One region of the Marinobacter fonticola genome, then DNA from elsewhere that is predicted to be linked to it. Evidence: riboswitches for the same ligand, from Rfam matches in the RefSeq annotation. Region 1 holds a riboswitch; each other region holds the start of a gene.
What was found. Region 1 has a riboswitch for cobalamin ahead of FXO11_RS03050 (TonB-dependent receptor domain-containing protein). Riboswitches for the same ligand answer to the same signal wherever they lie in the genome.
Positions count from the first base shown of each region.

Region 1 (9,857 bases):
CTTCCAGACCGTTGGCGATGGCGGCCTCTTCCAGCGCTTCAAGGATGAGGAAGAAATAGGCCGGCCCGCTACCGGACAGCGCCGTGACCGAATGCAGCAGGTCTTCGTTATCCACCCAGACAGCCACGCCGATACTCTCGAAGATGGCGGTAACCGCATCGCACTGCTCGGCTTTAACGTCCTCCGTGGCGTACAGGCCCGCAGCGCCTTTGCCGACCAGCGATGGCGTGTTGGGCATCACGCGGATCACCGGCAATCCGCCGCCGAGCCAGCTGTCGAGTGTGGCGCATTCGAGACCGGCAGCAATAGAAACCATCAGCGGCCGGGTATTCTGTACCATTGGCGCGATGTCTTGGCAAACGTCGCGCATGGCCTGGGGTTTGACGGCAAGGACGATAATATCCGCCTGCTGGGCGCAATGGCGGTTGTCGGTGGTGACGCTGACGCCGAAGCGATTACGAATGGCCTGTAAGTGATCGTCGTCCGGGGCGCTGACCCAGATGTTGTCGCCACTGTATCCGTTTTCGAGCATGCCGCCGATGATGGCACTTGCCATGTTGCCGGCACCGATGAATGCGATCGTCTGGGGTTTGCTCACACTTGAACTCCGTCAGTCTTATGGAACATGTCAGTCGTTAAACCGTCCTGATGGCTAAGGCCCGATGATAACGGGCTGATGATAACGGCCTGATGATAGCAGAGCCCCGGCGGCTTACGCCTCCCGCGCGCCAAACAGCGCCGTGCCGACGCGCACTATCGTGGCGCCTTCTTCTATGGCCAGGTCCAAGTCGCCGCTCATGCCCATCGAGAGCGTGTCGAGCCCCGTGGCACCGGGGTGGGCATGGCGTAACTGGTTCAGCATACTGGCCAGCGCCCGGAAACGCGCGCGCAGGCTCTCCTCGGACTGATCCGGATCGGGGATGGCCATTAAGCCCCGCAGACGCACGTTGGGTAACTGCAGTACGTCGGTAGCCAGTTGCGGAATCGATTCGAGCGTGGTGCCGGACTTGGTCTCTTCGTTATCCACATTCACTTGAAGGCAGATGTTCAAAGGGGGTTTATCCTCCGGGCGCTGGTCGCTCAGGCGGCGCGCTATCTTCAGTCGGTCAACGCTGTGGACCCAGTCAAAATGGACGGCGATATCCCGGGTCTTGTTGGACTGAATGGGGCCGATAAAGTGCCATTCCAAGCGTGGAATATCGGCCAGGGCAGCCATCTTTTCCAGAGCTTCCTGGACATAGTTTTCGCCAAATGCGCGCTGACCGGCGGCAGCGGCGGAACGCACGTCGCCGGCTGGTTTGCGCTTGCTTACGGCCAGCAGTCGGACGCTGTTCTCAGGCCGGTTTGCGGCCTTTGTTGCTTTTTGTATGCGTCGGGTTACGCCCCCAATATTGTCTGCTATGCTGCCCATTCAGGTACCTCTGGTCGAAACTGGAACCTATTCTGGCTTGGTCTTCGAAGCGACACAAGGCAGGGGCCAGGTCAGAGCCGCAATAGCAGCCGCCGTGGTCCGGGCGTTTGACGCCGATAGTTTTCGATACCCGGTGATTTTTATCACCTAGACCTAGTCACATTTAACACCTAGCTAGACCTGGTCATTTTTAATACCTAGCTAGACTTGGTCATTTTAGTACCTAGACAGAAACAACAGAACCAAGAAAAGCCTTCCGAGGAATTCCGATGGATATAACTGAACTCCTGGCCTTTTCGGCGAAGCAGGGCGCGTCGGACTTGCACCTGTCTGCCGGACTGCCACCGATGATTCGTGTTGACGGCGATGTGCGGCGAATCAACCTGCCGCCGATGGAGCACAAAGAAGTCCATTCGCTCATTTACGACATCATGAACGATAAGCAGCGGAAGGACTACGAAGAATTCCTCGAGACCGACTTCTCCTTCGAAGTGCCGGGCGTGGCCCGCTTCCGGGTCAACGCCTTTAACCAGAATCGCGGCGCCGGCGCCGTATTCCGGACGATCCCGTCCAAGGTCCTGACCATGGACGATCTGGGCATGGGGCAGGTCTTCAAGGACGTGTCTTCGGTACCCCGCGGGCTGGTGCTGGTCACCGGACCGACCGGTTCCGGTAAGTCCACGACCCTGGCGGCGATGCTCGACTACATCAACGACAGCCGTTACGAGCACGTCCTCACCATCGAAGACCCCATCGAATTTGTGCACGAATCCAAGAAGTGTCTGGTTAACCAGCGGGAAGTTCACCGCGACACGCTTGGGTTCAACGAGGCCCTGCGTTCGGCCCTGCGGGAAGACCCCGACATTATCCTGGTGGGTGAGCTGCGGGACCTGGAGACTATTCGTCTGGCCCTGACCGCGGCGGAAACCGGTCACCTGGTCTTCGGCACCTTGCATACCACGTCCGCTGCCAAAACCATCGACCGTATCGTCGACGTCTTCCCGGCGGAAGAAAAGTCCATGGTCCGCTCGATGCTGTCCGAATCGCTACAGGCAGTTGTCTCCCAGACGCTGATGAAAAAAGTCGGTGGCGGCCGGGTGGCGGCTCACGAGATTATGATCGGCACTTCGGCGATCCGGAACCTGATCCGGGAAGACAAAGTGGCGCAGATGTACTCGGCGATCCAGACCGGTGGTTCGATTGGGATGCAGACCCTCGACCAATGCCTCCAGCGTATGCTCCAGAAGGGCTTGATCACCCGTGAGGCGGCCCGATCCAAGGCGAAGATGCCAGACAACTTCTGAATCCGTTGAATTCCGGAAACGCGGATTCTGGAGGGCACTATCGCGGCACATGGATGTGCCGCCAAAATCGAAGGCGTAAGCCTTTGATTTTGCGAGCCGGGCTAAACCGCGTTTTGCCCGGTGACTCCGCGAAACGCCAGGGATGGCGTTTCAGGAAGGAAAACTACGTCACAGGTGAACCGATGGAATTTGAGAAACTGCTGCGGTTGATGGTGGAGAAAGGGGGCTCAGACCTCTTCATTACGGCCGGTGTGCCGCCCAGCATGAAGGTGAACGGTAAAGTGTTGCCGGTTACCAAGAACGCGCTTACGCCGGAGCAGACCCGGGAATTCGTCTACGGGGCGATGAACGATAAGCAGCGCGCCGAATTCGACGAAACCCACGAGAGCAACTTCGCGATCAGCGCCCGGGGCATTGGCCGGTTCCGTGTCAGCGCCTTCTTCCAGCGCAACCTGTGCGGCATGGTGCTACGCCGTATCGAGGTGAAGATTCCGCAGCTCGACGATCTGGGACTGCCCGATATCATCAAGGATTTGGCCATGACCAAGCGTGGCCTGATTATTTTCGTCGGCGCCACCGGAACCGGTAAGTCCACGTCGCTGGCGGCCATGATCGGCCACCGCAATCGCAACAGCCGTGGGCACATCATCTCGATCGAGGACCCGATTGAATTCGTCCACCAGCATCAGGGATGTATCGTGACCCAGCGTGAAGTGGGCATCGATACAGAGAACTTCGAGGTGGCGCTGAAAAACACGTTACGCCAAGCGCCCGATGTGATCTTGATCGGCGAGGTGCGAACCAAGCAAACCATGGAGTATTCCGTCCAGTTCGCCGAGACCGGCCACCTGTGTCTGGCCACCCTGCACGCGAACAACGCCAACCAGGCGCTGGATCGGATTATCCAGTTCTTCAACCCGGACCAGCACAACCAGATCTGGATGGACCTTTCTCTCAATCTCAGGGCTGTCGTCGCCCAGCAGTTGGTACCGACGCCGGACGGCAAGGGCCGTCGCGCGGTTATCGAAGTGCTGATCAACACGCCGCTGGTCCAGGATCTGATTCGAAAGGGGGAAGTTCACAAGCTCAAAGAATTGATGGCCAAATCGACCGAGATGGGCATGCAGACCTTTGACCAGGCGCTCTACCGGCTCTACGCTGAAGGTGCGATCACCTACGAAGATGCGCTGGCCCATGCGGATTCGGCCAACGACCTGCGTCTGATGATCAAACTGGGTGCCGATGCGGCCGGTTCTGATAAGCTTTCATCCACGGTCGACAAACTGTCGATCCAGGACGATTAGGAACAGGGGTCCGGGCGTTTGCCGGACCCTATTATTCTCCCTCCTCGCAGTGCGTCCTAATGCCCGAAAGGGTGTATACGGTCCGGCGCCACGTTCAATCTCCAGTTAGTCGAACACAAGCGATTGTAATAACTAACAATATGCAATCCGAATGGGTTGCCTTGGCATTTGAGGCCAGCGCTTGCTCGTGCGTATACTCGCATCCCTACGACTTTAGGCGGAGATCCAATAAAATGAGAAACAACAACACGTTGTCGCGCGCAATCCTCGCTTCAGTACTGTGTAGTCCCGGTGCCGTCATGGCTGGCGGCTTTGCGTTGAACGAGCAGAGTGCAAGCGCCATGGGCACAGCGAATGCCGGTACCGCAGCCAACCCCGAGAACGCCACCACGGTTTATTTTAATCCGGCGGGCATGAGCCAGCTTTCGGGCACGAATATCTCTTTCGGCGCCGCTGTACTGGATATCGACGCCGAAGCAAAAGAAGGTACGGCTACAGCCCGCAACGCCATTAATCAGCCGGTATCAGGCTCGAACGGCGGTGATATTGCCGATCCGGCGGTGCTGCCGAACTTCTTTATGACGCACGAAATCAACGACACCGTTGACGTCGGCTTCGGCATCCATGCGCCATACGGGCTCTCAGCGGATTACGAAGATGATTTCGTGGGCCGTTTCTTTGCCGATAAGACGGAGTTGACCGCTATCGCTTTTAGCCCTTCCATTGCCCTGAACAACGGCGAGGGGTTCTCTTTGGGTTTCGGCGTGAACGTACTCTACGCGGAAGGCCGTTTGACCAAGTTCCAGGATTACAGTGGCAATGAGGCGCAGTTGCGCCAGCTGGGCTATGCCGGACCCGCCTTGGAGCAAGGCTATTTCGATACCGAAGGCGACGACGTCGGCGTCACCTTTAGCTTCGGGTTGCTTTATGAACTGTCTGATCGCACCCAGATTGGCCTGTCCGGCCAGACCGGTACCGAGCTTGAGCTGGAAGGCGATTCAACGCTGACCAACGTGCCAAGTCCGTCGATCGGACCCGGTGGCGTCAATGTCAATATCGTTAATTTGCAGGAAGATGCGGTGGTGCCACTGGAAATCCCCGAGAGCCTGACCTTCGGCGTTCGCCATCGGTTGACCGACAGCGTGACTCTGCTGGCTGGCGCGACCTGGGCCAAATGGAGCCGTTTCGAAGCACTTGATATAGAAAGCGACCAGGGCGGTGGGCCGATCTCCGATATCGCTGAAGACAAGTACGGGCAGGAAAACATTATCGGCCACGTCTCCGAGAACTGGAAGGACACCTGGCAGGTGAACGTTGGCGCTATCTGGCAAGCCACCCCGGAGTGGGCCTTCAAAGCGGGCTACGCTTACGATGAGTCGCCCGTAAACGAGAACTTCCGCACCGCGCGTATTCCATCCGATGACCGTCAGTGGCTAACGCTAGGCACCCAATACGCCCACGCGCCGTCCGGCTGGACGGTGGACGTTGCGGGCGGTGTGCTGCTGTTTGACGATGTAGATGTCAACGAGCGGGAATACACTGTCGATGACGAGCCTGCCGAAGGCGCAGCCAGCTACTCGGCCACGTACGAGCTGAGTGCGTGGGGCGCCGCCGTGCAGGTCAGCAAGGCATTCTAACGATCTAGCGTCGCTGAATTTCTACGACAGGCAGGCCTCCGGGCCTGCCTGTCGCGTTTAAGGCGCTTAAAAATCCCTATTGGACTTCATCGGGGTATCACTCAGTGAACCGGCAAGACCATTTTGCGCCCGCGATAAGTAATAACCCGAGTTTTACCGCCATGGGCGGAAGCGGGTGTTCTCGCTGGTTTTCCGGGGGGGTGTAGGCACCGTTTTGGCGCAGCGCCTCGAAGCTCTGCAGTGACGTGCCGGCCTGATTGCTGCATTTTGCATTGACCGTTCGATGGTCAGAACCTAAAGTGCGCTCGTATTAAGATGACAGTTTTGTCATCGGGGGCTAAAAGTCCCCGTATAACCTGCAAGCGGTGCTCGCCCAGGCGAGTGAAACGGGAAACTGGTGCAAACCCAGTGCTGCCCCCGCAACGGTAAACAATGAACGGCAGTCAGCTTTGGCCACTGGGTATTTGCCTGGGAAGGCGCTGACGCCGGCATCTCTCTCGACGATGCCATTGTGAGCCCGGAGACCGGCCGCTTGCGACGCGTTTCATGCCCCGAGTTTTGTGCACAGACCAAGTGTCGTGCACCGAGAGGTATAGAGGCGTTGAAACGACATGCGGTGTAGCGGAGGGCTTCACCGGTGGCTTTCCTGCCGTGACACGCATCAGCTGCCGCACGTTCCTCTTCTCGCCGGGTTATTCGACTTCCGTTAAAGGGCGTACCCGTGAGAGTTTCCTCCAAATTTGCCTTCAGCTTGTTGGCGAGCTCAGTCTGTGCAGGGTTGCATGCCGAAACCTTGAATCCGTTGGTTGTGACGGCGACTCGCACGGTGCAGACCGTGGACGAGGCAAACGCCTCGGTGACCGTCATCAGTCGGGAGGACATTGACCGAAGTTCCGCAACAACCATCGAACAGATCATTCGCACGGTGCCAGGTGTGTCGGTAACGAGTACGGGTGGGCCGGGTAAACAGTCCAGCGTATTCATTCGCGGCGCCAATTCCGATCACGTGCTGGTGCTGGTCGATGGCGTCAAGATCGGTGGGGCGACGGCCGGCACCGCTCAACTGGAAAATATCCCGTTGGCACTGGTGGACCATATCGAAGTCGTTAAGGGTCCGCGCTCGAGTCTATATGGCTCTGAGGCCATTGGCGGGGTTATCCAGATATTCACGCGCCGTGGCACGGTGGAACCCGAGGTCATTTCCGAGGTCAGCGCAGGGAATAACGGAACGTCACGGCTCACTCAACATTTTGCGGGGGGCTCCGGTGACACGCGTTATAGTCTGTCGGCTTCGTTGTACGATACCGAGGGTGTGGATGCTCAGCCGGACGGTGTGCAAAATGATGCCGATGGTTTTGAGAGCAAATCGGTCGCGACCAGCCTGGATCGGCATGTCACCGATAACCTATTGCTGGGCCTGAACTTCATGCATGCGCAGGGAGAGAACGACTACGATGGTTCGCCGTCTTTTGGAGACCGGTATTGGAACAGGTTCGTTCAGCAGTCCGGCCGCGTGTTCGCTGACTATGCCGCGTCAGATCGGGTGACAGTGCGGGCGCAGCTCGGATTCGGCCGCGAAACCAATGACAATTTCGTCGATACGGCCGATTTCTTCGACTATGAGACCCGTCGCCTCCAGTATCTACTGCAAAGCGATGTCAGTTTGACTGATCATCAGTTGCTCACTATCGGGCTGGAGCGTGTCGACGAGGAAGTCGACGCCTCGACCCAATACACGGAAGAGGAGCGCTACAACAACGCTGTGTTTGTGCAATGGCAGACCGTTGACCAGCCCTTGCATGTGACCGCATCCCTTCGGCAAGACGATAATGAAGCGTACGGCGAGGAAACGACTGGGATCATTTCGGCCGGCTATCATTTGGCTGACTTCTTCCGCCCCTATCTCAGCTACGGCACTGGATTTAAAGCACCGACATTCAACGATCTATATTCCCCATTTGGCGCCAATCCGGATCTCGAGGCCGAAACTTCGGATACTTTCGAGGTTGGGCTAAAAGGAAGCGTTGGACGCGTATCTTATGAATTGGCGGTCTACAAGACCAAGTTTGATGAGCTGGTCGTCCTTAGTCCGCCGCCACTTTTCATTCCGTACAACGTTGATCGCGCGACGGCCAAGGGTGCCGAGCTGAGCGCTGCTTATAAAGCTGATGGCTGGTCGCTTGAGGCTGGCGTAGGTTACACGCGTGCGACGAATGACGAGACTAACGCCCAGCTCGAACGACGCCCGAAGTGGGATGGCCGTTTGGCGGGAACAAAAGTGCTTGAGAAAGTGGAGTTGAACGTGGAGCTGCTCGGACGCACTGACGCTGTCGACACCGGCGATGCCCGCATACCCGGCTACGTTATTGCTAACGCCGGGGCCGCGTATAGGGCCACGGAATCGCTGAACGTGGCGCTGGAGGTGACCAACCTGTTCGATCAGACAGCCATTACCGCTACCGGATACGCCGGCCAGGTTCGCCAGGTTCTGGCTACACTGCGTTATACCTACTGATGTGCGGGAAGTCCGGTAGGTTGGGCTGGCAAGCCCAACAAGATTTGTCGGGTTTGTTGGGCTTTCCAGCCCAACCTACAGTCAAGTGAGTTGCGATAGTTAATCGCGAGCTGCTCAGTGAGCCTCGTCCCAGTTGTCCCCCACACCGGCCTCAACCAGCAGCGGCACGTCCAGCTCCGCAGCCCTGGACATACGCTCGGTCAGTCCCTTCATGACCTTGTCCAGCGCGGATTCCTTCACCTCCAGGATCAGTTCGTCGTGAACCTGCATCACCATGCGAGCCTCGTCTGCGTGGCTGTTCAGCAGCCAATCCTCTACCGTGACCATGGCGCGTTTGATGATGTCGGCAGCGGTCCCTTGCATGGGCGCATTGATCGCAGTGCGTTCGGCGGCCTGCTGCATCTGCTTGTTCCGGGCGTTGATCTCCGGCAAGTAGAGGCGGCGTCCGAAAAGCGTTTCCACATAGCCTTGGTCGTGGGCCAGCTTGCGAATGTTGTCCATGTACTCGGCCACGCCGGGGTAGCGGTGGAAATAAAGATCGATATATTCCTGGGCCACCTTGCGCTCCACGCCAAGCTGACGTGACAGGCCGAACGCCGACATACCGTAGATCAGGCCGAAGTTAATCGCCTTAGCGCTGCGGCGCTGTTCGCCGGTCACGCCGTCTACCGACGTGCCGAACACTTCGGCGGCAGTGGCGCGATGGATGTCTTTACCTTCGGCAAAGGCATTGAGTAGGCTCTTGTCGCCGGAAAGATGCGCCATGATGCGCAGCTCGATCTGCGAATAGTCCGCGGCCACCAGCTTGTAGCCGTCGGGAGCCACGAAAGCCTGGCGGATACGCCGGCCTTCTTCCGTGCGGATCGGAATATTCTGCAGATTGGGTTCCGATGACGACAGGCGTCCAGTCGCCGCCACGGCCTGATGGTAAGAGGTATGCACGCGCCCGGTGCGGGGGCTAACCACCTCCGGCAAGCGGTCGGTGTAGGTGGATTTGAGCTTGCTCAGGCTGCGATGCTCCAGGATCAGATGCGGCAGCTTGTAGTCGTGGGCCAGCTCCTGCAGCACCGGCTCGGCGGTCGAGGGCGCGCCCTTCGGCGTTTTCTTGATCACCGGCAGGCCCAGCTTTTCGTAGAAAATGGCCTGGAGCTGCTTGGGGGAGCCAAGGTTGAATGTTTCGCCGGCTTCTTCATGAGCCGCCTGTTCCAGCTCCGCCATACGCGTGGCCAGCTGCTGGCTGTGGCTTCGCAGGGTGGCCGTGTCGAGCATGACGCCGCGCTGCTCCATGTGGGAAAGCACCGGCACCAGGGGTAGATCAATGTTTCTATAAACCGACTCGAGCTTGGGCTCCGCCGCCAGTTTTGGGCGCAGCGTTTGGTGCAGGCGCAGGGTGATGTCGGCGTCTTCGGCCGCATAAGGGCCGGCCTGCTCAAGCGAGATCTGGTTGAAGGTGAGCTGCTTGACGCCTTTGCCGGCAATGGATTCGAAGGAGATCGTGGCCTCGCCCAGATACTTCAGTGCCAAGCTATCCATGTCATGGCGGGAGGCTGTGGAATTAAGCACGTAGGACGCCAGCATGGTGTCCTCGGCGATTCCTTCCAAAGAGATGCCGTGGTTGGCCAGCACGTTTTTGTCGTACTTGAGATTCTGGCCCACCTTCTTGCGCCGCGGGTCCTCCAGCAACGG
Region 1 is NZ_CP043042.1:696,175-706,031, forward strand. Features, by position in the region: gene proC (pyrroline-5-carboxylate reductase) at 1-598, opposite strand, end outside; gene FXO11_RS03030 (YggS family pyridoxal phosphate-dependent enzyme) at 713-1,411, opposite strand; gene FXO11_RS03035 (type IV pilus twitching motility protein PilT) at 1,681-2,715, shown strand; gene FXO11_RS03040 (PilT/PilU family type 4a pilus ATPase) at 2,898-4,019, shown strand; gene FXO11_RS03045 (OmpP1/FadL family transporter) at 4,253-5,656, shown strand; cobalamin riboswitch at 6,003-6,203, shown strand; gene FXO11_RS03050 (TonB-dependent receptor domain-containing protein) at 6,378-8,171, shown strand; gene polA (DNA polymerase I) at 8,286-9,857, opposite strand, start outside.

Region 2 (9,857 bases), 940 kb from region 1:
GATTCCTGCCCCGTTGGTCGGTGGAGGGTGTCTTCTCTCGCGGCGATGCCGACCGCCAGCACGTCCCCGGCGACAGCGATTTTGACGACTACCGTTTGGACGGCCTTTACTACCTGAACGACCCCGATGAAGACTGGAACCCCTACCTGGCGACAGGTGCCGGCCATACGGAGTTCGACGATCTGGGCGGCGGCGTCGACGGGGAAACCCGCCTGAACCTGGGTGGCGGTATCCGCTATAACGTCAACGATGTTGTTTCTCTGCGCGGTGATGTGCGCGAGTTCTACAGCCTCGACAAAGAACACTTCGACACGCTGGCCACGGTGGGCATCAGCTTTGCCTTCGGTTTTGGCGGTAGCGAACCGGAACCGGCCATGCCGCAGGATGCCGACGACGACGGCGTCAACGATGAACGGGACCAGTGCCCGAACACCCCGGCAGGGGCGCAGGTCAACGCCAACGGCTGCGAGATGGATAGCGACAACGACGGTGTCGCCGACAGCCGGGACGCCTGCCCCAACACGCCGGCCGGAGCAGAGGTGAACAGCCGCGGCTGCGAAATGGATAGCGACGGCGACGGTGTCGTTAACAGCAAAGACCAGTGCCCGGGCACCAGCGCCGGTGCGGAAGTCGATGACCGTGGCTGTGAAGGCGTTACCGAAGAAGTGGAAACCTTCACCCTGGAAATCCAGTTCCCGCTGAACAGCGACGACATTGGCGACCGGTACGACAGCGAACTGCGCCACGTGGCGGACTTCCTGAAGGAGCACCCGGAAACCAGCGTTGAAGTTGCCGGCCATACCGACAGCACGGGCAAGGCAGAGTACAACCAGACCCTTTCCCAGCGCCGTGCCGAATCCGTCGCGCAGCGTCTGACGGATCGCCTGGGCGTAGCGTCTGACCGCGTCAGTGCGACAGGCTACGGTGAAACTCAGCCGGTTGCTGACAATTCAACCGATGCCGGCCGGGCAGACAACCGCCGCGTGGAGGCACGGATACAGCTCGAGCGGTAATGAATCCTGCTTACCGAGAACGCGACGCCCGGCCTTAACGCCGGGCGTTTTTTTGTAGTGCAAAGATAGCGCAACGATAAAGCTGCGCAACGATCAACCTGCGCGGATAAATCTGTGCAAAGATAAAGCGGAGCCAAATTAAGACAGCGCCGAACACCAGTGCGGAGAAAACAATGCGAAGTACGGCAGCCCTGTTTATTGGTGTATTGTTACTGTCCGCGCCGGCTGTGGCCGACGTCTTTCGTTGCCACGGTCCCGACGGCACACGTTTTTCCGACACGGCCTGCGGTCAGGACGCCGAACGGATCGTTGTCGAAGACAACCGCATCGGCGGCCGTTTCGACACCAACCTGCCGCCGCCCAACAAGAAAGAACCCGAGACCGAACAAGACCAGGCCGCAACCGCTCGTCCTCCAGCAATCCGGCCTCCTGATGATCCCTGCCGCTATATCCCCTCCACCGACCTGCGACGCTATGTCATCCGCGAACAGGTGGTCAAAGGGATGACCAAGGAGAATGTCATCGACGCCTTTGGCCGACCACCGGAAACCTATCCGGTGCCCCAGGAAACCTGGGTTTACACCACCGACTACTACGGCCTGCAATACGAGCTGACCTATGTCTACTTTCGTGACGGCTGCGTGGAAAACGTGGTTTACCGCAAACCCTAACGCTCTTAATCCAGCGTGGCGTCAAGCAGCAGATTGCGGGGCGTCAGCTCACGTTGACAGAAAGTGCCCAGCCGCACCCGGTAGCCTTGTTCTTCAAAGTAGAGTGCGTAATCCAACACCATCCACACCTCAAGCGGACGCCGGAACAGGTGGCGCAATAATTCGTGACGACGCACCTGGCCCTGTCTCTGCTCACCGAGAGCCAGCCAATAGCCGAAGTCCGCATCGTCTGGCAAAACGATCCGTTTTTTTGCCGCCGCCCATCGGCAAAACGCCTCGAACCCCGCCTCATTCAACGCAGGTGAATGCGGCGGCACCGGCAAGTAGTCGTTCACGCCACGCACGGCGCGTTGCAAAGCGTCGAACCCCAGACGCCAAACCTGGGACACTTCGGTCTGGCGTCGCACCCGGGCCGGGGCAGTGACCGTCTCACGTACCGCGAGCCGAATATCCTGCCGGGAGAGAGCGGCGTTAATGCCGTGCTCCCGCGCGCGCCGTGAAAGTGGCTGGTAGTTGGTGTTTTGAGTGAGGTGGAAACAGCACGGTGAAATGCTGACCCGAGGCCATCGGTGTTTAGATGCGCCTTTAATCAAGCGACGATGCAGGTCGCCACAGGCATGCAACGCCACTGCGTGTCGCCGGGCGGGCCAGGACAGCGCGTTGTCGAGCACGTCCTGAGTGTAGAGCGTTACCGGGTCGCCGTAGCGCTGAGCCAACGCATTGCCATCGGCCACCAGCTGGCGATTCCACTCGTAGCCTTCCAGCGCCGACGGAGCAAGCTGCGCCAGTGTGCGCGCCAGATGACCCTTGCCGCAGCACCAGTCCAATACCGGGTGCTTCAGTGGGCCTAAGGCTGCCGTAAAAGCGCCCGCCTGCTCGCGCTTGCGGCCGGGCATATCCACCGCGCTCACTTCAGGTAATGGGCAAGGCTCGCCGCCCAGGGCTGACAACTGGAGGAGGTCGTTCCTGATCGCAAGATCCGGCAACCAGCGGGCCAAGGCCGCCACTAACGCTGACGTATCCGATTCGAAGCGATTGACGGCATCGTCGTCCAGCGCTTCCAGGTAACCGGTCATTTCCGGATAACGATGCGTCCAGGCCGGCTCGGGCGTAGCGAAGGGCGCCGGCCGCCAGACATCGCTGTGGATAGCAAGCCATTGATCCAAAGCCTGCCAGCGGACAAACTCACCGGTTGCATCGGAAGCGGGACTATCGGTCATCGGTAGACCCGCTTATTCAGCCTGACTTTTGCGATCGATGTGGCCCAGGCTGCGATCCGGGGCGATGACATCCCGCACCGCCTGTTTGAGCTCGGTAATCTCCGGGAAGCGCCCCGCCTCCTTGCGCGACCAGACCCGTCGGCCATCCGCATGCACTTCGAAGATACCGCCGGTACCCGGTTTCAGCGTCAGCTCGCCGATCTCGTCCTCGAAGGTGGTCAATAGTTCCTGGGCCATCCAGGCTGATCGAAGCAACCAGCGGCATTGGGTACAGTAATGAATCTCGACGCGGCTCGACATGGGCATCCTGGTTCAAGTGCACTGTTTGGTTAATTCGCTGACTTAATGAGGCCCTGAGAATCTGGATAGCAAGGCGCGGTGGTAAAGGTGTGGTGGTTCCACATCGAGCCGCCGCAACGCCGCTAGCCAGATTCTCAGGGCCTCCCTCCGGGCGAACTTCTGAAGGCTTTGGATCTGCGTTACTGCTCTTTGACATGGAACCACCATGCCTGCAGACCAGCGCCTTGTCCAAAGCCTTCAGAAGCTCGCAGTAAGTCAGCGAATTAACCAAACAGTGCACTAGGGCGAATGGAGTACGCTATTTTCTCGTGATGGGAGCGCTCTGGCCAGCGCTTCATTCTGCTTACTTCATGGCAAGTTAGCGGCTTGCAACAACCCTCTTTGCGGCACCGTGCGTACCAGCTCGTCCACCGGCAGCGGCCTGCTGAACAGGAAACCCTGCCCCACCATGGCGCCCATGCCTAACAGGCAGCTCAACTCCAGCTCATTCTCGATGCCTTCCACCACCACGACCAGGTCGAGCCGTTCGCACAGCGTAATAATCATTTCCAGGATGACCCGTTTTTCTTCATCCCTATCGACGCCGGATACCAGCGTACGGTCGATCTTGAGTTGGTCCAGCGGCAGACTGCGAATGTAGCCGAGCGACGAGTATCCCGCCCCGAAATCGTCCAGGGCAACGGCGACGCCACGCTCACGCAACTGCGTCATCAGATTGATGGCGACCCGGGAATCGGCCATGACCGCGGTTTCCGTCAGTTCGATCTTGAGGCGATCAGGCGACACGCCAGCCTCGGAGAGCCGTCTCAGCAAATCATCGGCAAGCCTGGGGTCGTACAGTTGCACCGGTGAGAGATTGATACTTAGGGTGAACCTCTCACCGTAATTCTCGATCAGAGCCGGATCGTTGAAAAGGGGGATCGTCAGCTCGAGAATACGCTCGCTAAGCTCCCGGATCAGGCCCGTCTCCTCGGCGACAGGAATAAAAAGCGCCGGGGAGATTAATCCCCTATCCGGATGGCGGATCCGGGCAAGCGCTTCAAAGCCAGTCACCAGGCCCTGCTGCAGGTTCACCAACGGTTGGAGAAACGATTCCACCCAGCCATGACGAAGTGCACTGCGCAACAATTGCTCGGTATCGAGGCGCTCCAGATTCTCTTCACGCATTTCTTCCTGATAGATCAGAAAGCTTCCGCCGCCATGCTGACGGGCCTTGCGCATCAGCATACGGGTCGCCTGCAGCACCGATTCCGCCGACGCCAGCCCGCTCTCTCTGACCGGGATGGCGCCGACCACGGCCGAAAGCCAAATGCTGCGATCCTCGATGCTGAACGCGCTGTCGAATGCCCGTAATAGCTGCCGGGCGCGGGTACGAATGGCCCCGGCATCGTGGTCGTCGATCAGGATAGCCAACGTGGTATCGGCAAGACTGGTTATCAACTCGCCCTCGCGCACATTGTCCTGGACTCGCCGGCGTAGATCCCGCGAAAGCGCGGCGGTCTCATTCGCCGTTAGTGTCTCGCCGACCAACGCGACGTTTGTCAGAGACACCACGATAAGATCCAGGGGCTCGTTCGGCTGATGCGTCAATCGCTCACCGAGCACCAGCTCCAGATAACGTCCGTTGAAAAATCCGGTCACCGGATTAACGAACTTCTGACGGGTGATATCGGCCTGGGTACCGGACACCAGACGGGCTTTCCCGGACTCGGGATGACGTTCACAAATACCTCGCGCCACCACCCAGCGGTAGCCGCCCGCACCGTCGGATAGACGGCACTCGGCCCGGAAGCGATCGGTCCGGCCAGCGATGTGGTCGTCAAGCTGCTGGCGAAATGCCGCACGATCCGGCGCATAAATCATCGCCACCCAATCATCCAGAGTCAGCGCGTCACTTGAGTCCAGGCGCCCACACATTTCCCGCCATCGCTGGGAGACCTGCAAGCAGTCGGCAACCGGATCCCATTCCCAGACGCCATCGTTGGACCCTTTGATGATCAGGTCGAGCCGGCGCGTGCGATCAGCCACCCGCTCTTCGAGCTCGGTCTTGATCTGCTCGAGTTCGTCGATATTACGGCGCACGGACTCCAGGACGAAATTGGCCAATACGGACAACTTCTGCACGTCCATGTCTTCGGTTTCCGCGCTGACCTGGAAGTCGAACCGACCGTCGATCGCCTGGCAGAGCTGGTCGGCGATGCGGTTGATGTCGCGCCGTAGGCGCTTTTCCGATTCACTCACCGGACGACTCCACGCGCAGGCAGAACGTACAAAGCGGGTCGCCGCGTTTCTGGCATGACGTCACCTCGATGCTCCCGGTTTCACCGTACTCGTCGAGCAGGCGCTCGAACAGGGCCTCGTAAAGGCCGCATAGCCGGTTTGGCGAACGGTAGGTCACCCTCAGCGTATCACCGACTTCTTCCACGTTGAACTTGTCCCTGACCCGGTCCCGGCCTGGGGCGCTACGTAGGCTGGACGCCAGCGTGTCATGGACCCGGGGCTGGCGCTTGAGGAATTCCCGTGCCGAGGGGGACATCTGATAGAACATCGGGAACAGAGCCTTGGTTTCCTTGATGAACTGGTCGGCGTAGAGCCGGTAGAGCGCCTTTTCGTCGAGCCCGAAATACTCGCCGGTCGCCTCAATCAGGCGCAGGCATTCGGTGTCGGCGTAATCCGTATCTATGCGGAACGCACGCTCCGGCGGGACATCAGCCCGCCGACAGATCGCTTGCACTGCGTCGTCGCCACCGTGCCGGCGAATCAGGTCTACAAGGACCTTCTGGATCAAACCAATCATGAAAGCTGGATACTCCGGATACGGAATGGTCGGCAAAGCAATCCGTCGCCTTCGACAGGCTCTTGGCCCATCTTGGACGCCATTGTGCAGACTCGGACATCTAACGGGAATAGGTATACCACCAAAGGTTACCTAGCCAATCGATGCGGTGGATTGGGCGTGCTGGCCCCGGCCATACTTGTCCCTCACTGACGAGGCGTATATTCTCCCATCGTCGGTTTCCTTCGGGAACTAAGGAGCCTCTGAATAACTCCTGGATCGCCTCTGGCTTTTAGAGCCATCCACAATCAAGGCGCGACTTTGCAGGAAGGCTGGTTGCCTTTCAAAAAGTCGCAACGCGGAGTGTGGATGGCTCTAAAAGCCCCGAAGGGCGCGCTCTGAAGACTGCATCTGCCGCGTTGCGGCTCTTGGCAAGGACTACGGCCATTACCGGCGAGCCCCGCCTTGCAGCTACAGCCTTCAGAGCACGCAGAGGCGGTCCAGGAGTTATTCAGAGGCTCCCTAACAGGGAATTCGCCGCAGCCCTGCTGCGAACCGAAACTGCCCCCGCAACTGTAGACGGTGAGCCACGTCCTTCCATGCCACTGGGATACCATCCCGGGAAGGCTGGGCGAGCAACGACCCGTCAGTCAGGAGACCTGCCGACAAGACGTTTCATAACGCCGGGCGGGGTGTCCCGGGGGAAGGAAGGATGAGACTCGTTTCATCATTCGGCGCGCCCCCTGGACCGCCGCTTTGCCGACCAGCGCTTCCGGACTATTGGACCCCCGTTCAACCTTGATTGATCCGGAGTTCCACTATGCGCTTCCTTCGCCCCGCCCTGCTCGCGCTATGCGCGCTGCCAGGACCCCAGACCCTGGCCGATGCCACCGAGTACCCCGTTACTCTGACCAACTGCGGCGCCGCTGTCAGCTTCGAGGCCGCCCCCGAAAACACCGTCACCATCGGCCAGGCCGCCACAGAGATCCTTTACTCTCTGGGCGTGGGCAACACCGTTTCGGGTACCTCGGTCTGGTTCAATCCGGTGCTCCCTGAATTCGAGGCACTCAATGCGGGCATCGACCGGATCGCCGACAACGACCCCAGTTTTGAATCCGTGGTAAACCGGAAGCCGGACCTGGTGACCGTGCAGTACGAATGGCACGTCGGATCAACTGGAAGCGTCGCGACCCGCGAGCAGTTCCATGAACTGGGTATTTCGACCTACATCATGCCCGCGGACTGCGATACCAAGGACAACTCCACCGGCGGCGACGGGACCCGTGTGGCAGCTTTCTCCCCGGATTCGATTTACAAGGGCATCAACGAGCTGGCGGCCATCTACGATGTGCAGGACGCAGGCGCCGCACTCGTCGCCGACCTCAAGACGCGGGAAGCCGACGCTGCCGAACGTGCCGAAAACCTCGAGCTGCCAGGCGATCTTTCCGCGGTCTTCTGGTTCTCCTCCGCCGATCTGGAGATCGATCCCTACGTCGCCGGGCGTCTGGGCGCGCCGGGCTATATGATGGACAAGCTCGGCATCCGCAACGTGATCGAGTCCGACGAGGAATGGCCCACGGTGGGCTGGGAGTCCATCGCCAAGGCCGACCCGGACGTGATCGTCATCGCCCGGATGGACCGGCGCCGGTTCCCGGCCGACGATGTGGAAAAGAAACTGGCGTTCCTGCGCGACGACCCGGTGACCCGCCAGATGACGGCTGTCCGCGAAGGACGCATCGTACAAATGGACGCCCATGCCATGAGTGCCACTTTACGCACGATCTTTGGCCTTGAGGCACTCTCCGAGGCGCTGGCAAGCATGTCCTTCGACCGATGAATTCGACCGTGGCGCTACAGACGGTGGTGCGCTCCCGGCTGCGGTGGGTCTGGTTGCCGCCGTTGGTGCTGGTTAGCGCGCTGATCGCCGGTACCGCCATTGGCGAGACGCGGATTCCCATCGAAACCGTACTCAAAGTGCTCGCCAACCGGCTCTGGGATGCGGGCTACGCCGTGGACCGTATCGACGAGGGTATCGTCTGGAGCTACCGGTTCAGCCGCGCCATCGTGGCGGCGGCCTGCGGTGCCGGGCTGGCGCTTGCCGGCGTTGTGCTTCAGGCACTGCTGCGCAACCCCCTGGCCGATCCCTTCCTGATGGGTATTTCCGCTGGCGCGTCCACCGGCGCGGTTGCGGTGACCGTGGCGGGCATCGGCGCGGGGGCGTTTACGCTCTCTGCCGGCGCCTTCGCTGGCGCCGTCCTGGCCTTCGGCCTGGTTGTCCTGCTGGCCCACGCCGCGACCGGCGGCGCCGGCGGCCGCGGCCTACAGGCCGCCGGAGCGATTATCCTCGCCGGTATCGCAGGCTCGCAGCTGTTCAATGCCCTTACCGCGTTTATCATCGCCAAATCCGCCAATGCCGAACAGGCGCGCGGAATCATGTTCTGGCTGCTCGGCAATCTTTCGGGGGTGCGCTGGGACGATGTTTTTCTTGCCGTGCCCGTCGCCCTGGCTGGCCTGCTGGTCTGCCTCTGGCACATGCGGGCCCTGGATGGGTTCACCTTTGGCGCAGACAGCGCCGCATCCATGGGCATCGCCGTGCGTCCGGTGCGGGGCATCCTGATCGCGACCACCGCCCTGGTCACCGCAGTGATGGTGTCGATGGTGGGCGCCATCGGCTTTGTCGGACTGGTCATCCCCCACGCCATGCGGTTTATTGTCGGCAGCCGCCACGCCCGGCTGGTGCCCACCTCGGCGCTGGCGGGCGCCGTGTTCCTGATCGGCTCGGATGTGCTTTCGCGCATCCTCGTACCGGGCCAGGTGCTGCCCATCGGCGTGATTACGTCGCTGATCGGCGCCCCGGCCTTCGCGATGATCCTGGTCCGCGGCGCGGGGACACGATGAAGCTTACCGGAGAACGCCTGCACTGGGCCGTCCAGGGCCAACGGCTGCTGGATAATGTCAGTCTCGAGATCGAGCCGGGCGAGACCTTCGGCCTGATCGGACCCAACGGTTCGGGTAAAAGTACGCTGCTGCGTCTGCTTGCCGGACTACGCAAACCCGCAAAAGGCCGCGCATGCCTGAACGGCCGGCCGCTCACCGGCATGCGCCAGCGCGAAATCGCCCAGTCCATTGCCCTCGTCGAACAGCAGGCGGAAACCACCGACCGTCTAACCGTGCGTCAAGCCGTGGAATTGGGGCGTACGCCGTTCCTCTCGGCTATGAGACCCTGGTCCGAGCGGGACACGGCGATCGTTTCCCGGGCTCTGGACGATGTGGACATGCTTCACTTCGCCGACCGGCTCTGGCACACCCTGTCCGGCGGGGAGCGCCAGCGGGTCCACATTGCCCGGGCGCTGGCTCAGCAGCCCAAGATCCTGCTACTCGACGAGCCCACCAATCATCTCGACATCCATCATCAACTCTCTATCTTGACGCTGGTCAGGCGTTTACCCATGACCGTGGTGATCGCCCTGCACGACCTCAATCAAGCCATGGACTGCGACCGGCTGGGCGTAATGGAAAGGGGCCGTCTGGTGGCGCTGGGTACGCCGGCTGAGGTACTGACGACAGAACGGTTACGGCATACGTTCGGCGTCGCGGCGGATATCCTGAACGATCCGGTGGACGGCAGCCGGATCATGCGTTTTCGTCATGCGCTTTGTCCCCATGAATAGGGCTATCCATGGGAGTCGCTATTCGGTGTTGGTTGAACGGAGTGGTGATCGTGCCCCTCCCACTAGCCGTGCTTTACGGTTGGGGTCAGGACACCCAGCAATGCTAGACTGCCCATTAACTCATTTTTGACGCAAGACAGCCTACGAATCATGAGCAAGAAGCGACGCGAAATTCCGGTTTTCGAGCAGCCGATTATCGAGACCCA
Region 2 is NZ_CP043042.1:4,303,459-4,313,315, forward strand. Features, by position in the region: gene FXO11_RS19155 (OmpA family protein) at 1-1,013, shown strand, start outside; gene FXO11_RS19160 (outer membrane protein assembly factor BamE) at 1,187-1,684, shown strand; gene FXO11_RS19165 (methyltransferase) at 1,690-2,904, opposite strand; gene FXO11_RS19170 (SelT/SelW/SelH family protein) at 2,917-3,204, opposite strand; gene FXO11_RS19175 (putative bifunctional diguanylate cyclase/phosphodiesterase) at 3,553-5,445, opposite strand; gene FXO11_RS19180 (heme NO-binding domain-containing protein) at 5,438-6,001, opposite strand; cobalamin riboswitch at 6,460-6,661, shown strand; gene FXO11_RS19185 (ABC transporter substrate-binding protein) at 6,801-7,817, shown strand; gene FXO11_RS19190 (FecCD family ABC transporter permease) at 7,814-8,878, shown strand; gene FXO11_RS19195 (ABC transporter ATP-binding protein) at 8,875-9,651, shown strand; gene FXO11_RS19200 (TatD family hydrolase) at 9,802-9,857, shown strand, end outside.
Region 2: it holds a riboswitch for cobalamin, as region 1 does, so the genes downstream of both, FXO11_RS19185 (ABC transporter substrate-binding protein) here and FXO11_RS03050 (TonB-dependent receptor domain-containing protein) in region 1, are expected to answer to the same signal.

Region 3 (9,857 bases), 1.4 Mb from region 1:
TTTAGCTGCTGCCATGGCCAGCGCCCGTGGTTGGCAACCAGCGTGGCGAACCAGTCGGGCTTGCTGGACAGGCCACAAAGGCTGCGACGTCCGGACTGGCGCCCTTTGCGACGGCTCTGCGTCCGGCCCTGAGCGGCCTCTTCCCCCGGATTACGCTGTAAAGCGGGCGTTGACGGCATCACAACCGGCTGGCTGCGTTCGCTGGCCGGTGGCATGGCACCCCACTGCCCTTGAGCGGATTCGCTTGAGCCCGTGCCACCGGCCTCGGCCGACGGGTTCCTGTTTCCCGACGGCGGCGTAGTTCCAGGCGGAGACGAATTCTGCGGTGGTTCTGGAGGTGTCATCCGGCGATGAGCGAGCACCCATTCCCCGACGGCATCCAGGTCTTCCAACTCAACGGTTGTCGCTTGCCGCCAGGCAGCATGGGCTTGAGCGGCACGGTGCCAGGTCACGTCTGCCCGCAGGCCTTCAACCTGGGCTGCCGCACACCCGGTTGCAATATGCTCGTAGACCCATGGGGCGGTCGATATCGTCGAAAGCGCTGCTTCGGCGACGCTGATTTGGTCGGTCAGCGCCCGCTGCCGTTCGTCGTAGTCGGCGCAGAAGCCCTGAGGATCCCGCTCAAACGCCTCACGTTGCTGAACCACTGCGATGCGCTCGGACGCCGGCATGGTTTTACCCAACTCGACACAAAGGCCGAAACGGTCCAATAACTGGGGGCGCAATTCGCCTTCGTCCGGGTTCATGGTGCCAATCAAGCTGAAACGGGCTGGGTGGGTATGGCTCAGCCCGTCCCGCTCCACCACGTTGACCCCGCGGGCGGCGGCATCGAGCAGCAAGTCCACCAGGCTGTCCGGCAACAGGTTGACTTCGTCGACATAGAGCACGCCACCATCGGCGTTGGCCAGCAATCCCGGTTGGAAAACGGCTTCCTGTTCAGACAGCACCTGCTGCAGGTTCAGGCTCCCCACGAGCCTGTCTTCACTCGTTCCCAGAGGCATATTGACGAAGGGTGGACGTTGACCCTGACTGCTAGCCGGGAGGACGTCGGCCAGTCCCCGCGCCAGCGTTGATTTGGCGCTGCCGCGCGGGCCGGAAATCAGGACGCCGCCGATACGCGGATTGATGGCGTTCAGCACCAGCGCTGTCTTGAGCGATTCGAGCCCGACAATGGCTGCAAACGGAAACTCAGGCTGCAACTTCATCACGTTGCTCCGGAGATGCATCGTAGAGGCGCTTCAACGCCAGCACGCAGAATAGACCCGCCATTAGCCAGAACACCAAATTGGTCATGCCGGATGCCCAGATGAATTCATGGTGCAGCTCGTTTAACGCGGCAACGGCTTCCGGGTCCGGATGAGAGAACAATGGACCGTCCGGGTGTGCGGGCACCACCAGATAAGGCAGTACGAGGCATGGCACGCCTACCAGCTTTATCCAACCCCGCGCCAGGAACAGCAGGGCAAACCCGGCCAACACCATTGATACCGTAAACGCCCACCAAAGCTGACGCGCTTCGAGCGGCGCGGCGGCGGTTCCCGGTATTTCCGGCGGCAGGCCGATCGATGGCGCCACGAAGACGGCCAGGTAGCCAAGGCCCCCAAGCAAAAGACCGCGCGTGGGCGTCAGGGCCAGCTTGCCCCGCTCGCGCAATTGCGCCATAACCACCAGCATTACGGCCGCAAAGCCTATGCCGGCGAATATATTGGATAGCGCCGTGTAGAAGGTGCGTTCGGCGCCGTCGGCGGGTGCCCAATCGTCGCCACCATGGTGGTGACCGGTGGCGCTCTCGTGGCGCTGATGGTCGTCATGCTGGTGGCTGTGATGCTGGTAGTCAGCCTGGTGATGATCAGGTTGCTCGCCATGAGTGCCGGCGTCGGGCGCAGATGCTTCGACGACCTCATACTGTTCTGCATCGAGCAGGATGGGGGTAACGCCGACTGCCTGAACGGCGGTGACGATCAGACCCAGGGCAACGCCAATTAAACAGGCACTGAGAATCAAGGAACGGAACATTGGTTTCCCTCCGAATACGGTGTATTGGAACCGCGACAACCGCCATTGCGCATTCAACACGCGCCATGGCCCGATGGTCAGTCGATCAATACTTTAGTGGCAGGGAAACACGAAGCCATGCCGGGTATCGTGAGCCGCATTGTGGGCCACGTTCATCGGCAAAAAGCCCACTGCAAACAGGATCACAACGCCGAATAGCAGCACTGCGCCGTGCGGGGCCAGGGAAGAAACTTTGGAGGACGAGACGGAAGCCCGCTCGCTTGAGGGAGAACTGATGACAGACATGTTTTGCTCCTCGGTGCCCGCCGCACCGTTATCGGATTGAACGAAATAACAGGCCGGTCTTCGGGCTCAAAGGGGATTCAGCGCTGGGCTGAATCATCGTCTACACCTTCCCGGCTTGCGCCAGTGGTATCCGCAGACTACGCCTTTATTACCGATGCGGGGGCAGCGATGGAATCGGCCTTAAGGCCACACCATACTTCCCGATTATCCCCTGGACTTCAGGGGCACCTGTCCGTAACGAAGCCATCCTAATCCATTGATTGAAGGGTAGCAACGCTGTCGATGTTATTTGATCAAGGGCGCCAAGCCGTCGCCCGGCTCCAGGGCCTTGCCCCAGACATTGCGATGAACCAGCTCGCTCAAAGGTAGCCGGCTCCGCCAGCCTTTGGCCTGCAGTTCTGGCTGGGCGAGGAACTCGCTGACGTATCCCATACACAGGTAGGCTAACGGGTACACGTCTTGCGGAAGCTCCAGAACCTGCGCCAGTTCGTGTTGATCGAGAATGCTCACCCAGCCCACACCGATGCCCTCCGCCCGGGCCGCAAGCCACAGGTTCTGCACCGCCAGGCACGTGCTGAACAGGTCCGTTTCCACGATGGTGTTGCGCCCAAGCACATTCGGACCGCCACGGCTTCGGTCGCAGGTGATACAGAGGTTCATGGGGCTTTCAACGATGCCCTGAAGCTTGAGGCTACGGTAGGTTTCACCGCGCTCTCCCGGGTAGTTCTGCGCTGCCCGTTCGTTTTCCCGCTCGAAGATCCCGAGTACCCTGCGCCGCACCTCCACGCTGTCGATCACCAGGAAGTCCCAGGGCTGCATGAAACCCACCGATGGCGCGTGGTGAGCGGCCTCCAGAAGCCGGGCCAGAACCTCCGCCGGAATCGGATCCGGCAGGAACTGGGAGCGGACGTCCCGGCGCTCGTGGATGGCTCGATACAGGCCTTGTTTCTCCTGCTCGGTGAACGCATTCCGATTGTCGTTGCTCATGTGTTCGTCCTACCCACCCTATCCTCCAGACCCAGTACGCGACGGAGCCAAGCTGTATCCAGTGTTTGCTCGATATGGTCGGCCAGTCGATCCAGCTGGGTTTGCCGGTGTTGCGGGTAATCGACCGCAACCGATTCGGCGTTTTTCAAGCCCCAGGCGGTCAACAGCGCGCTGCACGCGTCGGGCCGGTCGAAAATCCCATGGACGTAGGTGCCCATCACCTGCCCATCTTCGCTGATCGCGCCATCGGCCCGTCCATTCAGGTCGATCAGCGGCCGCTGGAGTGCGGAACCGGTGGTAACGCCGTTGTGCATTTCGTAACCGGTCATTTCAACGCCACGATTATCCAAATGAAGCATCCCTTGCACATTCCGTAGCTGCTTGCCCGCGACCATCCGGGTTGTCATCGACAGCAGCGCCAATCCTTTCGTCGCCCCCGGGGCGCTTTCCAGGCCGTCCGGGTCCGCGACCGTATCCCCCAGCATCTGGAAACCGCCGCAAATACCGAAAACATGACCGCCGTATCGAAGATGGCGCTGAATCGCGGCAGGCCAGCCTTGGGCTTTGAGCCATTCCAGGTCGTGCCGCGTGTTCTTGCTGCCCGGCAGGATAATCACGTCCGCAGGTGGAATGTCACGCCCTACGGCAACGAACAAAAGCTCCACATTTGGATGCAGCCGCAAAGGATCAAAGTCGTTGTGGTTGCTGATGCGCGGCAGGCATGGCACGACGATCCGGAGACCCCCTTTGCCATTGACCCCGGTCAAACCCACACTGTCCTCGGCATCAAGCAAGAGCCCCTGGAGGTAGGACATCACGCCGACGACGGGCTTATGCGTTCGATCTTCCAGCCAGCGCAGCCCGGATTCCAGTAGCGCCGGATCTCCGCGAAACCGGTTGATCACAAACCCTGCAATGCGGTCGCGCTCGCTGGGCGACACCAGCTCCAGCGTGCCCACCAACTGAGCGAAGACACCGCCGCGATCAATATCGCCCACCAGCAACACCGGGCAATCGGCTGCTTCGGCAAAGCCCATATTGGCGATGTCATTGGCGCGAAGGTTGATTTCCGCCGGGCTCCCGGCGCCTTCGGCGATGATCACGTCATAGCGTTGGCTCAGTGACTGCCACGCGGCCATCACCGATTTCGATGCTTCGGCTTTGAAGGCGTGGTAATCCAGCGCATCCATATTGCCGTGAACGCGGCCACAAAGAATCACCTGCGCGCCTCGGTCACTCTGGGGTTTGAGCAAGACAGGATTCATATCGCTGTGGGGTTCCAGACCACAGGCCAGCGCCTGCAAAGCCGTGGACCGCCCTATCTCGCCGCCATCAACGGTAACGGCGCTGTTCAGGGCCATATTCTGCGGTTTGAACGGCGCCACCGAGACACCCTGGCGCGCCAGCCAGCGGCATAAGGCCGCCACCACGGTGCTTTTACCGGCATCGGACGTAGTGCCCTGGATCATCAATGTGGTCATGTGGCGTATCTTTCTTTAGCGTGATGAGGACGTTTGTGGGCATGGAACATGGGCCAAAGCGGCTTCCAACCGCAGCCATTGTGGTTCGTCGCCGGGTAGACCAAAGCGTAACGCAGCGGGATTGGAAAACCGACGAACCAGAATACCCTGCTGCGCCAGATGGTCGGCCACCGCATGTGCGCCGTCGAAAGCCACGTAACGGAACAAGGCCGTTCCTGAGACGGACGTTCCGAATGCTTGGAGGAGCGCGTCGAGGCGTGCCGCATCGCGACGGAGTCGCGCGCAAGTCTTCGTCTGCCAAGCGGTATCTGCCAGGGCCTGCTTCATCAGGAACCGTGCAGGATGGCTGATAGACCAGGGGCCAAGCTCAACCGCAAGCCGTGTCGTAACAGTGCTATCGCCCAGCACCGCTCCGGCGCGGACACCGGCGAGTCCAAAGAATTTGCCCAGGGATTTGAGGACCAGCAAGCCAGGACGATCACTTACCGGCGTCAAGCTATCATCGCGATCATCGGGCAACAGAAAAGCCTCGTCGACCACGAGCCACCCTCCCCGGGCCTGCAGCCGCTCGTGCCAGCCCAGTAGTTGCGAGCGTGCCCACTGGCGACCGGTGGGATTATTGGGGTTGATCCAAACCAACACATCCAACCCTTCCAGCCAGTCCTCTTCCTCGCTTGCCGTTAACGGGTCAATGGAAACTACGGTATGGCCGGCCTGCGACCAGCAACGCGCATGTTCTTCGTAAGCTGGATACGGTACCCCAACCCGGCAAGGCTTTCGCAACCGTGGCAAGGTTTGTATGGCGGCCTGGCTCCCCGCGACGGGTAAACATCCGGCTGTGGGCGGGGTGTCGCACCATGCCCGTACGGTGTCAACGAGGCCGTCGTCGTCTTCCGGCAAGCGTTGCCAGATGGAATCGGGAATCGTCGGGACCGGCCAACCTACCGGGTTGATCCCGGTGGATAGATCGAGCCATTTCTCACGCGGAATGTCCCATTGCCGGGCTGCTTCGCCTAACCGTCCACCGTGGTGTAGAGGTTGACCGGAATCCATTGCATCTCCTAAAGCACACTAAGCAAAGCCATGATGAAAAGCAGTAGCAACCACAAGCTAACACCCTTGTAGACCAGCTTGATCGCGGCGTTAATCGAAACCGGCGTCGCTACTGGCCCTTCGCCAAGCACGGGCCGTTGGCGCATGCCTTCGCTGTACGGTGCCGGGCCACCCAGAGTAACGCCCAGAGCACCGGCACCCGCCGCCATCACGGGACCGGCATTGGGACTCTCCCATTGGTGGCCCTGGGCTTGCCAGCACCGCCAGGCCAACGCTGTCTTTCCCGCCAGCGCATAGGTGGCGGCAGTCAGTCTGGCCGGAATCCACCCCATAACATCGTCCAGCCGGGCGGCGAAGCGGCCAAAGTACAGGAAACGCGCGTTGCGATAGCCCCACATGGCATCCAGCGTATTAACCATACGATGCAATAGCACGCCGGGAAGACCGGCGACAACAAACCAAAACAGGCTTGCGAAAACCGCATCGGCCCCATTTTCCAGCATGGATTCCGTCGCGGCGGTGGCGACCTCGGTATCGGAAAGCGTTGAAGGGTTCCGGCTGACAATCCTGCCAACAGCCTCCCGCGCGCCGTCCAGGTCAGCCGAGGCCAGGGGCGACGCAACAGCCCGTCCATGTTCGGCCAGCCCGCGTAAAGAAATCGCCGACCAAAGCACGATCGCTTCCGCTAACCACACCAAGACATCGGGCAATCCCTGGATAGCCAACCACGCAATTGTCAGGAAGGGAACGGTGAGTAGGCAGAGCCCGAGTATCCCCTTCGCCATCAGCCTCGGTGGGTGGTTAAGTCTCTGCTCAATACGGGCTGCGAGATTGCCGAAGCCCACCACCGGGTGCCAGCGACGGGGTTCGCCCAACGCATGGTCCAGCAATACAGCGATCAGGCAGATAACGGCCGTTTCGATCAATGCTTTTCCACCTCGAATGCGTCTCCATCTCAACCGAATTCAGCCAAGATTGATCCAGGGCATACGCCCGACAGGCCGCACAGTCTACTGGACAGCTTCAACCTTGACACCTTTTGCCTTGGGTCCCGCTGCCTTGACCCCATTTGATTGGACGCCCTCTCCCTTGACACCGCCCCGGCCGAATTAGACCATCGTTCGCCCGCTTATCCGCCAGGACTCGACCCTAATGCTACCGGCCAGTTGGACCACACCTTTACCCCAACCTGACGCGACGATGATCGAACGGGCCAGCGCCCGGCAAAGCATCCTGACCAAGCCGCCTGGATCCTTGGGCCGGCTTGAACAGGTTGCGATTGCCTTGTGCGGCCAGCAGGGACGTGACGCGCCGGCCGTCGATCGCGTTCATATCAACATCTTTGCCGCGGATCATGGGGTCTGTGAAGAAGGGATATCGGCCTTCCCCCAGGCGGTTACCGCCCAGATGATCGCCAATTTCGCAGCCGGAGGCGCCGCTATCAGCGTACTGGCCAAACAACTCGGTGCCGAATTGGAGGTGATCAATTTGGGCACCGTTGGCGATTTACCCGCCCATTTATCCGGCGTAATCGACGCACGTATCGCACCGTGCACTGCTAACCTGGCGGCAGAACCTGCAATGCCTCCCGAGCAACTCGCAAAAGCGCTCAACACTGGCGACCAAGCCGCACAGCGCGCTGCCAATGCTGGCGCCGAGCTATACATTGCCGGTGACATGGGTATCGGCAACACGACCACCGCCGCAGCGCTGGCTTGTGCCTTGCTGGATGCATCGGCCGCCGAGCTTGTCGGGGCCGGCACCGGACTGGCGCCGGAGGGCGTATCCCATAAGGCGCGCGTGGTGGAACGCGCCCTCACCCGCCACGGCCCTGACCGTCATCCGGAGCAGGTTTTGTCCTCCTTGGGGGGCTTTGAGATTGCCGCAATGGCCGGCGCTTACCTTGGCGCGGCGTCCCGGCGCATTCCCGTGCTTGTGGACGGTTTCATAGCGACCGTTGCGGCCCTGATAGCGGTGCGCCAGCAGCCTGAGCTGATTCATTGGCTGCACTTTGGCCACCGCTCTGCGGAGCGCGGTCACCAACGCGTTTTGGAAGCGCTCGACGCCACCCCTCTCCTCGATCTCAGCATGCGCCTCGGCGAGGCCAGCGGTGCAGCCGTCGCCGTTCCCCTGTTACGACAGGCCTGCGCTCTGCATAACCAGATGGCCAGCTTTGCCGACGCTGGTGTCAGTGACGGTTCATTGATGGGAGTTAAACCATGAATCAGCAGCACACCCTTATCGACCTAATCCGCCATGGCGAACCGGAAGGTGGCCCCAAGTTTCGCGGGACGCTGGACGATCCTTTGAGCGACTTGGGCTGGCACCACATGGCACAGGCCACGCGCGGGGAAAATCAGTGGGATGCTGTGATCGCCTCCCCGCTCAGACGCTGCCGCGAATTTGCCGAGAAGCTCGCAGCCGAACGTAATCTGCCGCTGACCATTGAAGAAGGCATCCGCGAAGTCAGCTTTGGAGAATGGGAAGGCAAAACGAGCGCCGCGGTCGCTGAGGCCTACGGCGACCACTTGAAGAACTTCTGGGCCAATCCCGTAGACCATACCCCACCGGGCGGCGAGGCCTTGGGTATCTTCCACAAGCGAGTGATCGAGAGTTGGTCAGAAATTCTGCAAAAGCATGACGGGCAGAAAATCCTGCTCGTCTGTCACGGCGGCATCATCCGGATGATCTTGGCTGAAGTGTTGGGCATTCCATTGGAACGGTCGTTCGCGGGTTTTGCAGTCCCTTTTGCCTGCCGCAGCAGAATACGCGTGGATCGTACGCCGCATGGCACATTCTATGCGCTGCTGAGTCACACGCCGCTGCCCGCCGGCGAATGACAAACGGAACACTGTTACTCGTCTTTTAACGTCAATGGCAGCCCGGCGACACTCATGAGAACGCGATTACACTGCTGGCCCAAGTCCTGATTGAGTAATCCCAGCTCATCGCAAAACTGGCGTGTCAGGGGATCCATAGCGACGGTCCCCAGGCCGACCTCATTGCTGACAACGATCACCGCACCCAGATAGCGCTGGAGCGACGTCAGGAAGGCGTTCCGCTCAGTTTGAAATACCTCGTTGCCTGCAAACAGCAGATTGCTCAGCCACAAGCTCATGCAATCGATTAACAGGCATGGCGGACGTTCAGCGTTTGCATACTTATCGAACACGCCTGCAAGCGCTATCGGCTCCTCTACCAGGCCCCAGTCCGAAGGTCGCAAAGAACGGTGACGCGCGATCCGTCTGGCCATTTCCTCGTCACCGGCTGTCGCAGTCGCGACATAGACGACGAACAGGCCGGAATCGGCGGCCGTCTTTTCTGCCAAAGCCGTTTTGCCAGAACGTATCCCGCCAATGACCAGCGTCTTCTCACCCATCGCTTACTCCATCACTACCAGTTTGTTGGCCGCTTGTACTATTGGCCGCTTGCGCTAAGAGCTGGAGAGCAACGATATCAGCTTTGCCTGTTAAATAACGCCATTGGCTTTAGAATGCGGTCTTTGCATCGATTAAAAGGGGTGGCTGTGAGCGACGGCAGATCTAGAATTCAGGAAGAATGGCAAACGTTCTGGCTGGCGATCAGCTTTCTGACCCGCATCCCCATGCTGATCAAAATCGATTATTCCCAGCGGTTGATGAACAACTGTAGCATGTACTTTCCATTGGTCGGCCTGCTGCTCGGGCTGATCTACGCGGGGGCTTACGTCCTCCTCACCTACACCTTCAGCCCACTGGTATCCGTTCTCCTGGTGATGGTCCTTCATCTCTGGCTCACCGGCGCCTTTCACGAAGACGGGTTGGCGGACAGCGTGGACGCGCTCGGCGGTGGCTACACCCTGGACGACAAGCTCCGCATCATGAAGGATAGCCGCATCGGCGCCTACGGCACGATTGCGTTGGTCATGGCCCTTGCCTTAAAAGCGGCATTGCTGATCGATTCTCGCCTGACCTGGCTGGCACTGATGGTTGCGCCTTGCGTGTCGAGACTGACACCGTTGTTATTGATGCGGTTCTTACCCTACATAACCGCTCC
Region 3 is NZ_CP043042.1:2,061,563-2,071,419, reverse strand. Features, by position in the region: partial or broken gene FXO11_RS20425 (ATP-binding protein) at 165-1,205, opposite strand; gene FXO11_RS09185 (CbtA family protein) at 1,189-2,016, opposite strand; gene FXO11_RS09180 (CbtB domain-containing protein) at 2,110-2,301, opposite strand; cobalamin riboswitch at 2,336-2,548, opposite strand; gene bluB (5,6-dimethylbenzimidazole synthase) at 2,587-3,288, opposite strand; gene FXO11_RS09170 (cobyric acid synthase) at 3,285-4,769, opposite strand; gene cobD (threonine-phosphate decarboxylase CobD) at 4,785-5,822, opposite strand; gene cbiB (adenosylcobinamide-phosphate synthase CbiB) at 5,831-6,745, opposite strand; gene cobT (nicotinate-nucleotide--dimethylbenzimidazole phosphoribosyltransferase) at 6,975-8,045, shown strand; gene FXO11_RS09150 (histidine phosphatase family protein) at 8,042-8,662, shown strand; gene cobU (bifunctional adenosylcobinamide kinase/adenosylcobinamide-phosphate guanylyltransferase) at 8,677-9,201, opposite strand; gene cobS (adenosylcobinamide-GDP ribazoletransferase) at 9,349-9,857, shown strand, end outside.
Region 3: it holds a riboswitch for cobalamin, as region 1 does, so the genes downstream of both, FXO11_RS09180 (CbtB domain-containing protein) here and FXO11_RS03050 (TonB-dependent receptor domain-containing protein) in region 1, are expected to answer to the same signal.